DNA from 3 places in the Microbacterium xylanilyticum genome. Region 1 is predicted to be linked to each of the others. Evidence: riboswitches for the same ligand, from Rfam matches in the RefSeq annotation. Region 1 holds a riboswitch; each other region holds the start of a gene.
The links. Region 1 has a riboswitch for thiamine pyrophosphate ahead of thiM (hydroxyethylthiazole kinase). Riboswitches for the same ligand answer to the same signal wherever they lie in the genome.
Positions count from the first base shown of each region.

Region 2: another riboswitch for thiamine pyrophosphate. It lies ahead of thiC (phosphomethylpyrimidine synthase ThiC); the one in region 1 lies ahead of thiM (hydroxyethylthiazole kinase).
Region 3: another riboswitch for thiamine pyrophosphate. It lies ahead of ACYQ1L_RS17575 (ECF transporter S component); the one in region 1 lies ahead of thiM (hydroxyethylthiazole kinase).

Region 1 is NZ_BAAIEN010000002.1:2,534,414-2,538,667, forward strand. It holds gene ACYQ1L_RS12770 (bifunctional hydroxymethylpyrimidine kinase/phosphomethylpyrimidine kinase) at 1-598, opposite strand, end outside; gene thiM (hydroxyethylthiazole kinase) at 595-1,506, opposite strand; TPP riboswitch at 1,497-1,590, opposite strand; gene ACYQ1L_RS12780 (hypothetical protein) at 1,640-1,876, opposite strand; partial or broken gene ACYQ1L_RS12785 (HoxN/HupN/NixA family nickel/cobalt transporter) at 1,992-2,621, opposite strand; gene ACYQ1L_RS12790 (urease accessory protein UreD) at 2,611-3,354, opposite strand; gene ureG (urease accessory protein UreG) at 3,351-4,109, opposite strand; gene ACYQ1L_RS12800 (urease accessory protein UreF) at 4,102-4,254, opposite strand, start outside.
Region 2 is NZ_BAAIEN010000002.1:4,016,289-4,020,542, reverse strand. It holds gene ACYQ1L_RS19925 (MDR family MFS transporter) at 1-1,633, opposite strand, end outside; TPP riboswitch at 1,809-1,917, shown strand; gene thiC (phosphomethylpyrimidine synthase ThiC) at 1,913-3,646, shown strand; gene ACYQ1L_RS19915 (FAD-dependent oxidoreductase) at 3,653-4,254, shown strand, end outside.
Region 3 is NZ_BAAIEN010000002.1:3,521,673-3,525,926, forward strand. It holds gene ACYQ1L_RS17570 (ABC transporter ATP-binding protein) at 1-1,303, opposite strand, end outside; gene ACYQ1L_RS17575 (ECF transporter S component) at 1,305-1,943, opposite strand; TPP riboswitch at 1,939-2,048, opposite strand; gene ACYQ1L_RS17580 (D-alanyl-D-alanine carboxypeptidase family protein) at 2,193-4,037, shown strand; gene ACYQ1L_RS17585 (ABC transporter ATP-binding protein) at 4,238-4,254, opposite strand, start outside.

The DNA of each region.
Region 1 (4,254 bases):
CGGAGATCCCGCCGATCGCGACGCACGGCAGCGGGCTCTGCGCCGCGAACGCCGCGAACCCGGACACGCCCAGCGGTGCGGGGTGGTCGGCCTTGGTGGTGGTCGGGCGGATCACGCCCACGCCGAGGTAGTCCACGGTGCCGGGCGGGAGCGCACGCACGGCGTCGAGGTGCTCCGGGCGGTTCGCGGTGAGGCCCACGATCGCGTCGGGGCCGAGCAGCGCCCGCGCCACCAGGGGCGAGGCGTCGGACTGACCGAGGTGGACGCCGTCGACGCGGGCGCCGCGGCGGCGCGCCTCGACGACCGCATCCAGCCGGTCGTCGACCACCAGGAGCGCCCGTCCGGCGATGACCGCGGACAGCTCCACGAGCTGCGCCACGGTGGACGCATCGTCGGCGTCCTTGTCGCGCAGCTGCACCATCCGGACGCCGCCGGACACCGCAGCATCCACGACCGCCGCGACACCCCGCGGACCGCTCAGCCGCGCATCCGTGACGAGGTACAGGGCGAGGTCGTCCGTCGTCAGCCGCGGCCGTCCGGCAGACGTGCGGGAGGGCGTGACGCCGCTGTCGACGGAGACCACGTCGGCGAGCGTCATGCCACGGCCTCCGCAGCCGAGACGGGATGCGACGGAACCGGGTCCGCTCCGACGGGGCCCTCCGGGACGGGACGCACGGTGACGCGGGCGCGCGCGGCGATGCGACCCGGCTCGAGCGCGGCGAGCGCATCGAGCAGCTCTACCGCGAAGGATCCGGGACCCGCGGCCCGCGCTGCCGCGTCCTCCGCGGCGAGCGTGTAGACGAGGGTCGCTGCGGCGGACGCGACCAGCGGGCGGTCGCCCGTGCGGCGGGCGGCGCCGAGGAATGCCGCGATCACGGCACCCAGCGCGCACCCTCCTCCCGTGACGCGGGTGAGCAGCGCATCGCCGTGGGCGACGCGGATCTCGGTGCCGGCGTCGACGAGGAGGTCCACAGGACCGGAGACCGCGACCGCTCCCCCGGTCGTCCGGGCGAGCTCCCGGGCTGCGCCGGCCGCCTCCTCCGTGCCGTCCAGCGCATCGACCCCGCGGCCTCCCGCCGAGCGGCCCGCGAGGGCGAGGATCTCCGAGGCGTTGCCGCGGATGACGGTCGGACGCAGCGCGAGCAGGTCCTGCGCCAGCGCGGTGCGCACGGGCAGAGCCCCGACGGCGACGGGGTCGAGCACCCACGGCGTGCCCGCCGTGCGCGCTCCCCCGACGGCTTCGAGGCTCGCCGCGCGCTGCTCTGGCGTGGGCGTGCCGAGGTTCACCAGGAGCCCCGAGGCGATGCCCGCGAACATGCCGGCCTCGCCGGTGATGTCCACCATGGCGGGCGCCGCGCCGAGCGCGAGCAGGACGTTCGCGGTGAAGCCCGTCACCACCGCGTTCGTGATGCACTGCACGAGCGGCGGTGTGGCGCGCAGCTCCTCGAGAAGCTCCGCAGCGGACTCCGCCACGGATTCGGACGACGATTCCAGACGCGCGTTCATCGCGACATCCCTTCGCTAGTACGACCTAGATCAGGTTCGACGGGTGTGATCTCAGCCGCGGATGCGGCACCCCGTGTCACTGCCGGCCAGTCTAACCAGGAGGGCGACCGCGCCGCCCGGCCCGCGGCCGGGCTCAGTCGAGCGAGGACCGCCGCATGGGCGGACGGCCGCGGAGCACGCCGGACCAGAGCGCGGCGGCCGCCCAGCACGCGATCAGCACGGCGGTGAGGATCACACCGAGCGCGTTCAGGTCCAGGTCGGCGACGGCTCGCGCGAGGCCCTGCTGCGGCAGGCTGCGCACCGCGACGCCCGCGAGCTCGGCGACACCGATCACGAGCGCCACGACGATCGACACCCCCGTGACCAGCACGTCGTAGCGCCGCCCGGCGCTCTCGCGCCCCGCCCCGGACTCCGTGGAGCGCCAGGAGTACGCGCCGCGACATCGCGCCCTGCGCGGAGTCCAGCAGCGACATGCCCGCGGCGAACAGCGCCGCCAGGAGCAGGATCGCCCACCACGGCGTGGCGCGCGAAGCGGCGGTGCCGGCGAGAGCGAGCAGGCCGATCTCCGTGGCCGTGTCGAAGCCCAGCCCGAACAGCAGCCCCACCACGTACATCCGCGACGGCCGGTCGATCGCATCGCCGAGCCGGCCCAAGAGCACCCACGCCGGTCCGCCGTGCCGATGCCCGCCCCTCGCCCGGCGACGATGGCGCAGCGCGAGGAGGTTCGCCACAGCGATGGCGAGAAGGAAGACGCCCGACACGACCGGCCCGATGACGCCCGTCCAGACCTGCAGCGGCGAATCCGGATCCTCCAGGCTCGTCGTGAGCGCGCCCGCCCCCAGCGCCAGCAGCACGCACAGCACCGAGACGACCGTCGCGTGACCGAGGGAGAACCACAGTCCGACGCCCTGTGCCGGGCGGTTCCGCGCCAGCAGCTGCCGCGTCGTGTTGTCGATCGCGGCGATGTGGTCGGCGTCGAAGGCGTGCCTGAGCCCGAGCAGGTACGCGGTGACGCCCAGCCCGGCGATGAGCGGCGACGGCGCGGACAGCAGCAGCCCGCCCCATCCGAGCAGGTGCAGCGCGCCCACGATGTACACGGCGGCGCTACGTCTCACGGAGCAGCTCCTCCCGCAGCGCGCCCCAACCGGGGGCGAGATCGCCGAGATGCGCGGCGTCCACGATCGCCCGGACGACGATCCCCCCGCGCTCGGGGTGGAGGACGGCCGTCCCGCCCGTGCGCCACGCGCTCTCGTCGCCCTCGGGGTCGCGGCCGATGAGCACCACGCTGTCCAGCACGCGATCGGATCCGAGGACACCGGGGATCGGCTCCGCGCCCGCCAGGTCCAGCTGCTCGATCAGGGCGGGGCTGCCGTCGATCGCGATCCGCGTGCGCGCTCGGATGGCGCCGCCGTGCTCCCCCGCCCGCCCCAGGACGAGCGTCTCGCGCAGCAGCAGCGCGGCCCCCTCACCGAGTTCCGCTTCCGTGCTGCGGTCGACATCGGCGCCGTCCGCGACGACGAACGGCAGACCGTGCCAGGTGCAGATCCCGCGGGCGCCGACCTCGATGCGCGATGACCACGAAGCGCGTTCGCCGTGGCCGTCGTAGGCGACGGTGCCGCCGATGTCCTCCAGCTCGAGCGTGCAGCCCGCGCCGACCGAGATCCGCAGATCGATGGCATCGCCGCCGAGCAGGAGCGCCCCTGCCGCGATCAGCCCGACGCGGGCGTATCGCGGCCGCCGTTCCAAGATGCGCGCGGCGATCGCGCCGGAGCGCAGCACCACGCGCGCGCGATCGGCGCCCGCCGCGACCTGGACGACCGTGGTCGATGGGCCGGCGGGATCCGTCACCGCGATTCCGCGTGCGCGTGGACGTGCTCGGCGCCGCCGTCGTCGTGGCTGTGCACGTAGCCGCCGGCCTCGCTGTCGTCCGCGTGGAAGTGCGGTGCCATCGGACCCGGATCCTGCGGCTGGTGCGCGCCGGAGCGATGGGCGGCGAGCATCTCCAGGATCCAGCTCTTCAGACGAGCCACGGAGTCCGGGTCGGTGCGCGAGAGGGCGAGCACCTCCCGCCCGTCCCGGGCATTCGAGGCGTCCTGCACCATCTGCGCCACATCGACGCCGACGTAGGGGGCGAGATCGGTCTTGTTCACCACGAGCAGGTCGGCGCGCGCGATCCCCGGTCCGCCCTTGCGCGCGACGTCGCCGCCCCCGGCGACGTCGAGCACGAAGATCTGCGCGTCCACGAGCGCCGGCGAGAAGGTCGCCGTCAGGTTGTCGCCACCGGACTCGATGATCACGACGTCGAGGGGGGCGAAGTCGCGCTCGACGTCCTCGACCGCGAGCAGGTTCGCGGTCACGTCGTCGCGGATCGCCGTGTGCGGGCAGGCACCCGTCTCCACGGCGCGGATCCGATCCGGATCCAGCACGCCGGCGGAGCGGAGGAAGCGGGCGTCCTCGTCGGTGTAGATGTCGTTTGTGATCACGCCGAGCGCGATCTCGCCGGCGAGGGCACGGCAGGCCGTCGCGATGAGCGTCGACTTGCCGACGCCGACGGGACCGGCGATGCCGAGGCGGAGGGCGCGGGGAGAGGGGGAATCAGGCACGGAACAACCTCCGGTTCATGAGGGCATGGGCTTCGGCCCACCCCTCGGCGTGAGGGGCGCTGCCGGCGGGGATGCCGGCGGGATCGGTCAGTGCGGCGATCTCGTCGACGAGCTCGCCGACGGCGGCGCACGCGGCGAGGACCCA
Region 2 (4,254 bases), 1.5 Mb from region 1:
TCTGGTCGATCACGCTCTGCGCGGCGGCCGCGGGGAGCTGCCCGGCGGCGACGGCCTGGTTCACGCCGGCCGTGACGGCGTCGGCGACCGCCTTGCCCGCCGCGGCCTTCGCCTCGGTGGTGCCCTTGTCGAGCTGCGTCTGGATGTTGGCCTGCAGGGGCCCCACGATCGGGTTCCACAGCTGCTTCATCACGGCCTGATTCTTCTTCTCCCCGGCGACGGCGGGATCCAGGGCCGCGTTCAGCGCGCTCGTCAGCGTGGGCTTGTCGGCCATGCTGTGCACGATGTTCGTCGGGAGCAGCGTGAACAGGATGGAGAGCATGATCGCGGTGCCCAGCGTTCCGCCGATCTGGCGGAAGAACGTGGCGGCGCTCGTCGCGACGCCCATGTCCTTGGCCTCGACGGCGTTCTGGCTGGTCATGACCAGGGACTGCATGAGCTGGCCGAGGCCGAGGCCGACCACGAACATGCCGATCATCATGTACCAGATGGAGGTGTTCGCCGAGACGAACGTCAGCAGCAGGAAGCCCAGGGCCATGATCAGCGTCCCCGTGCGCGGGAAGATCCCGTACTTACCGGTGCGCGCGGTGATCTGGCCGGCGGCCATCGAGGAGCCCATGAGACCGAAGACCATGGGCAGCATCGCGAACCCGGACTCGGTCGGAGTGAGCCCGCCGACGATCTGCATGTAGAGGGGGATGGTCATCATCGCGCCGAACATGCCGAAGCCGACGAGAACGCCGATGCCGGTCGCCCAGGAGAACGGGCGCGAGTGGAACAGCCGGATCGGGATGATCGCGTCGTCCTTCATCGCGATCTCGATGAGCACGAACGCGATCGCGCCGAGTCCGCCGATGATGTAGCAGGTGATCGCGCCGAAGGAGCCCCAGCCCCATTCGCGTCCCTGCTCGGCCACGAGCAGCAGCGGCACGAGCGCCACGATCACGGCCGTCGCGCCCCACCAGTCGATGCGCGGGTTCTTGTGCTTGCCGACCTTGGGCAGGTGCAGGAACGCGATCACCATTCCGAGCGCGATGATGCCGATCGGCACGTTGACGAGGAAGACCCAGCGCCAGCCGTTGATCCAGAGGATCTCGTTCGCGCCGGCGAACAGGCCGCCCACGAGCGGGCCGATCAGGGAGGAGACGCCGAACACGGCGAAGAAGTAGCCCTGGTACTTCGCGCGCTCACGCGGCGCGAGGATGTCGGCCATGATCGCGAGCGGCAGCGACATCAGAGCGCCGGCGCCGATGCCCTGGACGCCGCGGAACGCGGCCAGCATGAGCATCGAGGTCGAGAAGCTCGCCAGGATCGAGCCGAGGATGAACACCGAGATGCCGAAGATGAACAGCGGACGGCGGCCGAAGATGTCGCTGAGCTTGCCGTAGATCGGCACCGAGATCGTCGAGGTGATCAGGTAGGCCGTGGTGACCCAGGCCTGCTGGTCGAGACCGTGGAGGTCGTCGCCGATGGTGCGGATCGCGGTTCCCACGATGGTCTGGTCGAGCGACGACAGGAACATGCCGGCCATGAGGCCGTAGATGACGAGCAGGATCTGCCTGTGCGTCATGATCGGGGCGTTCTGCGCGTGCTCGGCGCGCGTCGCCCCTGTGGTTGCGGTTGCGGTGGACATGGAGCCCCTTCGAATGGTTCGAGGACGCCGGAGCCCGTCGTCGGCATGCGATGCGCGGGCGCCGACGTTGGCGGCAAGAATGTTGCAGCTCTGCAAGATTACATGATCGGAAAGGTTGCGCAAACGCAGCTTCGCTATGAGGTTGCTGGGTGCTGCGGTGATCCGTGTACTGTGTCGGTATCCACACGGGGGCCCTCGCAAGGGCTGAGATCGGGCTGACGCGGCCTGCGACCGTTCGAACCTGTCCGGGTAATGCCGGCGAAGGAAGTAGGAGCCCTCATGGGATCTCGCGATTCTGCGCGCTCGCTCGCGCATCTGCACGACTCCGCTCACGACCTGCACGTGCCGGTCACCCGGATCCGGCTGGATCCATCGCCCGACGGGACGGAGAACCCGCCGGTGACGATCTACCGCACCGAGGGGCCGGGCAGCGATCCGGTGGTCGGCCTGCCCGCACTGCGGGAGCGCTGGATCGCCGATCGCGATGACACCGACGAGTACGAGGGCCGGGCGCGGAACCTGCACGACGACGGCCGCTCCGCGATCCGCCGCGGTGCCGCGTCGGCCGAGTGGCGCGGCGCGCGCCGTCCCGTGCGTCGGGCGCGCCCCGGACGCACGGTGACGCAGATGCGGTACGCGCGGGACGGCGTGATCACGCCCGAGATGCGCTTCGTGGCGCTGCGGGAGAGCTGCGATCCCGAGCTCGTGCGCGCCGAGGTCGCCGCGGGCCGGGCGATCATCCCGAACAACGTGAACCACCCGGAGTCCGAGCCGATGATCATCGGCAAGGCGTTCCTGGTGAAGATCAACGCGAACATCGGCAACTCCGCGGTGACCAGCTCGATCGCCGAGGAGGTCTCCAAGCTGCAGTGGGCGACCACCTGGGGCGCGGACACCGTGATGGACCTGTCCACGGGCGACGACATCCACACCACGCGGGAGTGGATCATCCGCAACTCGCCGGTGCCGATCGGCACGGTGCCGATCTACCAGGCGCTGGAGAAGGTCGACGGCGACGCCTCGGCGCTCACCTGGGAGATCTACCGCGACACCGTGATCGAGCAGTGCGAGCAGGGCGTGGACTACATGACGGTGCACGCGGGCGTGCTGCTGCGCTACGTGCCGCTCACCGCCGACCGGGTGACGGGGATCGTGTCCCGCGGCGGGTCGATCATGGCCGGCTGGTGCCTCGCGCACCACCAGGAGAACTTCCTCTACACGCACTTCGACGAGCTGTGCGAGATCTTCGCGCAGTACGACGTGGCGTTCTCCCTCGGCGACGGGCTGCGGCCCGGATCGATCGCCGACGCGAACGACGCCGCCCAGTTCGCCGAGCTCGACACTCTCGCCGAGCTGACCAAGCGGGCGTGGGAGTACGACGTGCAGGTCATGGTCGAGGGTCCCGGTCACGTGCCGTTCCACCTCGTGCGCGAGAACGTGGAGCGCCAGCAGGAGCTCTGCGACGGCGCGCCGTTCTACACGCTGGGCCCGCTGGTGACCGACGTGGCACCGGGCTACGACCACATCACCTCCGCGATCGGCGCGACCGAGATCGCCCGCTACGGCACGGCGATGCTGTGCTACGTCACCCCCAAGGAGCACCTAGGCCTGCCCGACCGCGACGACGTGAAGACCGGCGTCATCACCTACAAGATCGCCGCGCACGCCGCCGACCTCGCCAAGGGCCACCCCGGCGCCCAGGCGCGCGACGATGCGCTCTCCAAGGCGCGCTTCGAGTTCCGCTGGCGCGACCAGTTCGCGCTGTCGCTGGATCCGGACACCGCCGAGGCGTTCCACGATGAGACCCTGCCCGCCGAGCCCGCCAAGACCGCGCACTTCTGCTCGATGTGCGGTCCGAAGTTCTGCTCGATGCGCATCTCGCAGGACATCCGGGACCGGTTCGGCGACGGGGCGGAGCAGGAGCGGATCGCCGGCATGGCGCAGAAGTCGGCCGAGTTCGCGGCGTCCGGGGGACAGGTGTACCTGCCGATGCCGACCGTCGGCGCCCGGTAGCCCGGGATGCTGCGTGATCGCGGCGGCGCGGACGGCGCCGCCCGCGTCGTCGTGGTCGGCGCCGGGATCATCGGGCTGAGCATCGCGTGGCGGATCGCTCAGGCGGGCCGGCCCGTCGTGCTGTGCGATCCGGATCCGGCCAGGGGCGCCACGTTCGCCGCCGCGGGGATGCTCGCGCCGGTCAGCGAGTTCCACTACCAGGAGGACGAGCTGCTGCCGCTGCTGCAGGCGTCGGCGGCGCGCTACCCGGACTTCGTCCGCGCCCTCGCCCCCGCGGGCCGGTCCGCCGCGGAGGCGACCGGCCACCGGCCCGGCGACACCCTGCTCGTCGGCGTGGACCAGGGCGACCGGCGTGCGCTCGCGGATCTGCACGCCGCGCACCTCGCGCGCGGACTTGCGGCCGAGCCGCTCACCGTGCGGGAGGCGCGCGCCCTCGAGCCGCTGCTCGGCCCTCGTGTCACGAGTGCGTACCGGATCCGCGGCGACCATCAGGTGGATCCGCGCGCTCTCGCGGCGCGGCTGCTGGGCGCCCTGGAGGAGCGCGACGCGGTGCGGATCGTGCGGGAGCGGGTGACGGGGCTGGTGCGCGGCGCGGGCGGCGCGGACGG
Region 3 (4,254 bases), 990 kb from region 1:
GCACCACGACGGCGGGGGCGGCGGCGAGCACCGTCGCCACCGACAGCCGCCGCTTCTGCCCGCCCGACAGCGTGAACGGGTTCGCCGCGGCGAGCGCGGTCAGGCCGAGCCGCTCGAGCAGCGCGTCCACGACGGCGTCCACACGGGCAGCGTCCCACCCGAGCGCCCGAGGACCGACGGCGAGCTCGTCCCGCACGGTCTGCGTGAGGAACTGGTGCTCCGGATCCTGGAACACCGTCCCGATGCGGGTGAGCAGCTCGCGCGAAGTCCAGCGGACCGGATCCAGCCCGCGCCGCCCGCGCAGCCGTTCCGCCGCCTCGACCCTGCCGTGCAGCGGATCCAGCAGGCCGGCGAGCGTGAGGGCGAGCGTGGACTTGCCCGCGCCGTTCGGGCCGACGATCACGGTCGCCCCGGCGTCCGGCACCGAGAGATCGAGCCCGGTCTGCACGGCCGCGCGGCGGTCGCGCGTGATCGCGAGGTCGCGGGTGGTGAGCACGGCACCGTCGCGACCCGCGGGAGCAACCTCGATCGCGGGGAGCACGGGCAGGTCCACCGGGTGCCCGGGCACCCACACCCCGGCATCCGCGAGGGCGTCGCCGTACACGCCGAAGACGTCTTCCGGGGTGCCGTCGGCGAGGAGGCCGCCGTCGGCGCTGACCACGATCACGCGTGTCATCAGGTCGGCCCAGACCGCGGTGCGATGCTCGATGACGACGAGCGTGGCGCCCGTGGCCTCGACCGCCCGCTCGACGGCGGCGCGGACCTCGCGCACCCCGTCCGGATCCAGGTTGGCGGTCGGCTCGTCGAGCAGCAGCAGACCCGGGCGCATGGCGAGGGCGCCGGCGAGGGCGAGCCGCTGCTTCTGTCCGCCCGACAGCGCGGCCGTGCGGTGGTCCAGGGGCACCTCGAGGCCGACCGCGTCGAGCGCCTCGCGCACGCGCGCCGGGATCCGCTCCGCGGGGACGCCGAGGTTCTCGCAGCCGAACGCGACGTCGTCGCCGACCCGGCTCAGCACGACGCCGGCATCCGGATCCTGCAGCACGAGGCCGATGCGGCCGCGGCGGCTCTCGGGGGCGGCGCCGTCGACGAGGAGCGTGCCGGTGCGCTCCCCCTCCTCGGCATCCCCGAGCAGACCCGCCATCCCGGTGAGCAGCGTGGACTTGCCGGCGCCGGATGCGCCGAGCAGCAGCACGCGCTCCCCGGGTTCGATCGTGAACGACACTTGGCTGACCGCGGGCAGACGGCGGCCGGCGTAGCGCCAGCCCCACCCGTCCGCGACGACGCGGGCCGCACCCGCGGTCATGTCAGACCTCGTGGCGCAGCTCGCGTCCGGCGGCGAAGCGGCTGAGCGCGCCCGTCGCGGCGAGCGCGCGCACGAGCAGCCAGCCGAGCACGCCGGCCAGCACCGCGCCCGAGACGACGAGGGTGCCGAGGTAGATCCCGTTGAAGACCGCCGACTTCAGGATGTTCGGCGAGCTGCCGTAGAAGAGCTCGAACAGCCAGGCCCCGGCCGCCGCGCCCACGCCGGCGAGAGCCGCGACCGGCAGCGAGAACCGGCGGTACAGGAAGAGGGCGAAGACGAGCTCGGCGCCGAGTCCCTGGGCGATGCCCTCGAGCACCGTCGAGACGCCCCAGATGTTGCCGATCAGCATCGACACGACCGCTGCCACGACCTCGACCACGAGGGCTGCGCCGGGCTTGCGGATGACGAGCCCGCCGACCACGCCGCCCAGCAGCCAGATCCCGACGGCGATGCCGCCGAGCCCCGGGGTGAGGCCGTCGGCAGCGGTGAACCAGGCGTAGCCGATCGTGTTCCAGACCCAGAAGACCAGGCCGATCACGACGCCCAGCACCGCGGCGACGACGATGTCGACGACCCGCCAGGTGAGCCTTGGTGCGACCGCCCCGCTGTTCGCGTTCGGTGCGGCTGCCGTTGAATGCATCATGGAAACTCCTCCCTGCGCCGGCATGATCCGGATCAGGTTCGACGGTCGAAGCGCGATTCGCTCCCTCTCAGCCCGGCTCGCCGGACTCCCGTGGTGATCCGCTCATTTTAGCCCCGTCACGGATGCACCGCGACCGATCGTCGCCAGGATGACATCGCGTGCGCTGCTGCCCGCCCCTGCCCCCCCTCCCCGCGGCGGGAGCCCGGGATACGGCCGAACCGCGCGGGCGCCCGATACGGTAGGAGCGTGAACGAAGACGACGGCCCGGCGGCCGCTCCGGGCGTGCCGGAGCTCGTCGACGCGCCGGTCGAGACGGCCGGGGGTGAAGCAGGCCCGGCTGTCGCCACGCTGAACGCTCCCGCGGCCACCGAGGCGGAGGTCGCGACCGCCGTCGACGCCGCGCTGGACGGCGCGGACCTGGACACGGCGTCCGACCGCGCATCGGACGACCCGGACTCGGACACGACGTCGGACCACGCCGCCCCGGGGGCGGAGCGGGACACCTCCCCTGAGGATGCCGTCGAACCCGCGGGGCTGTTCCCGGTGTCGAAGCCTCTGCCGGAGGCCGGTCCTCTGTTCCCGCGACACGACGGCCCGGTCGAGCCGCCGCTGTTCCCCGCGTCCGCGCCGGCGACCGCCCCCGCCCCCGGTGCCGCGGCCGCCGACGCCGCCCCCGCCGCCGCCGCCGCGACCATCCCCGCTCCTCGCCCCGAGGCCCGGCCGCTGCCCTCCGCCCCCCTCGTCCGCGGGCCCGACCGCACCCCGACGGCGGCTCTCGCGTGGGTCGACGTCACGCGCGTGGGCGCGTCGGCGGGCGCCCCGGAGCCCGCCGCGACACGCACGCTGCTCGACGACGCACCGCGGCGCAGCCTCGTCCGGCCGGCCGTTCTCCTTCCGCCCGCCGGCCTGCTGGTCGTCGCCCTCGCATACGGCGCCACCACGGCGCTCTGGCCGCTCAACGCCGTCCGTCCCGTGACCACAGCTGTGGCGTTCCAGCCGGCAGCCGCACCGGCCGCCGCCGTCGCGTGGCCCAGCACGGGAAGCGCCGCGGTGAGCGTGCAGGGAATCGGCACGGTGGCTTCCGCGGAGCAGCAGGTGCCCATGGCGAGCATCACCAAGCTCGTGACGGTGCTCGCCGCCCTCGACAAGCTGCCGCTGAAGCCCGGCGAGCAGGGCCGGTCGTTCGCGTTCACGCAGGCCGACAGCGACGACTACTGGAGCTACCTGCGGCGGGATCAATCGGCGCTGGACGTCCCCGTGGACGGATCCCTCACGCAGTATCAGCTGTTCGAGGGGATCCTGCTGGGCTCGGCGAACAACTACGCCGATCGTCTCGCGCGCGAGGTCTGGGGCTCGGACGAGAACTATGCCGCCGCCGCGAACCAGTGGCTGAGCCAGCACGACCTCGGGGAGATCCGGGTGGTGACCCCGTCCGGGTTCGACTTCGGCAACGTCGCGACCCCGCGTGCGCTCATCCAGCTCGGCGAGATCGCGGAGAAGAACCCGGTGATCGCGGAGATCGTGAAGCAGAAGAGCGTCGAGCTGCCCGGCGCCGGAACCGTGGAGAACACGAACGGCCTGATCGGCGACGCCGGCATCGTCGGGATCAAGACCGGCACGATCGGCGACGGCGACGCCACCCGCTACAACCTGCTCTCCGCCAAGGACGTGACCGACGGGGACACCAGGGTGCGGATCTACGTCGCGGCCCTCGGGCAGGACAGCGACGAGGGCCGGGTCGACGTGTCGCGCACGCTCTACGCGGGCGTCGAGGCGGCGCTGAAGAACCAGCCGCAGACGGTGGCGAAGGGCGCCACGCTCGGCACGGTCGACACGGCCTGGGGTGAGACGTCGCAGATCGTCGCCGGCGCGGACGGCCGAGTGACGCTGTGGAACGGCGCCTCCGCATCGGCGACGACGAAGTTCGCACTCGGCGAGAACTGGAAGGCCGGCGCGAAGGCCGGGACGCTCGCCCTCAAGGGCCCGCTCGATGCGACCACCGTGCCGCTCGAGCTGCGGACCGCGCTCAAGGGGCCGAGCCTGTGGTGGCGGCTGACCCACCCCCTGGAGCTGTTCGGCCTGACCAGATAGGACTCGGATCCCCCTGGCCGATGCCGAGAGGCCCTGCCCTGGTTCAGGTCGCACTTTCTGCGTCAAGAGCCGCCGGGAAGCGCAGAAAGTGCGACCTGAGCGGCATCGATCCCGCACCTCGCACCGACGGGACGACGCAACGACGAAGCGCCGCCGCCCTGGATGAGCAGGACGACGGCGCTTCGTCGTGGGACCGCGGGTCAGACCTTGTCGTCGC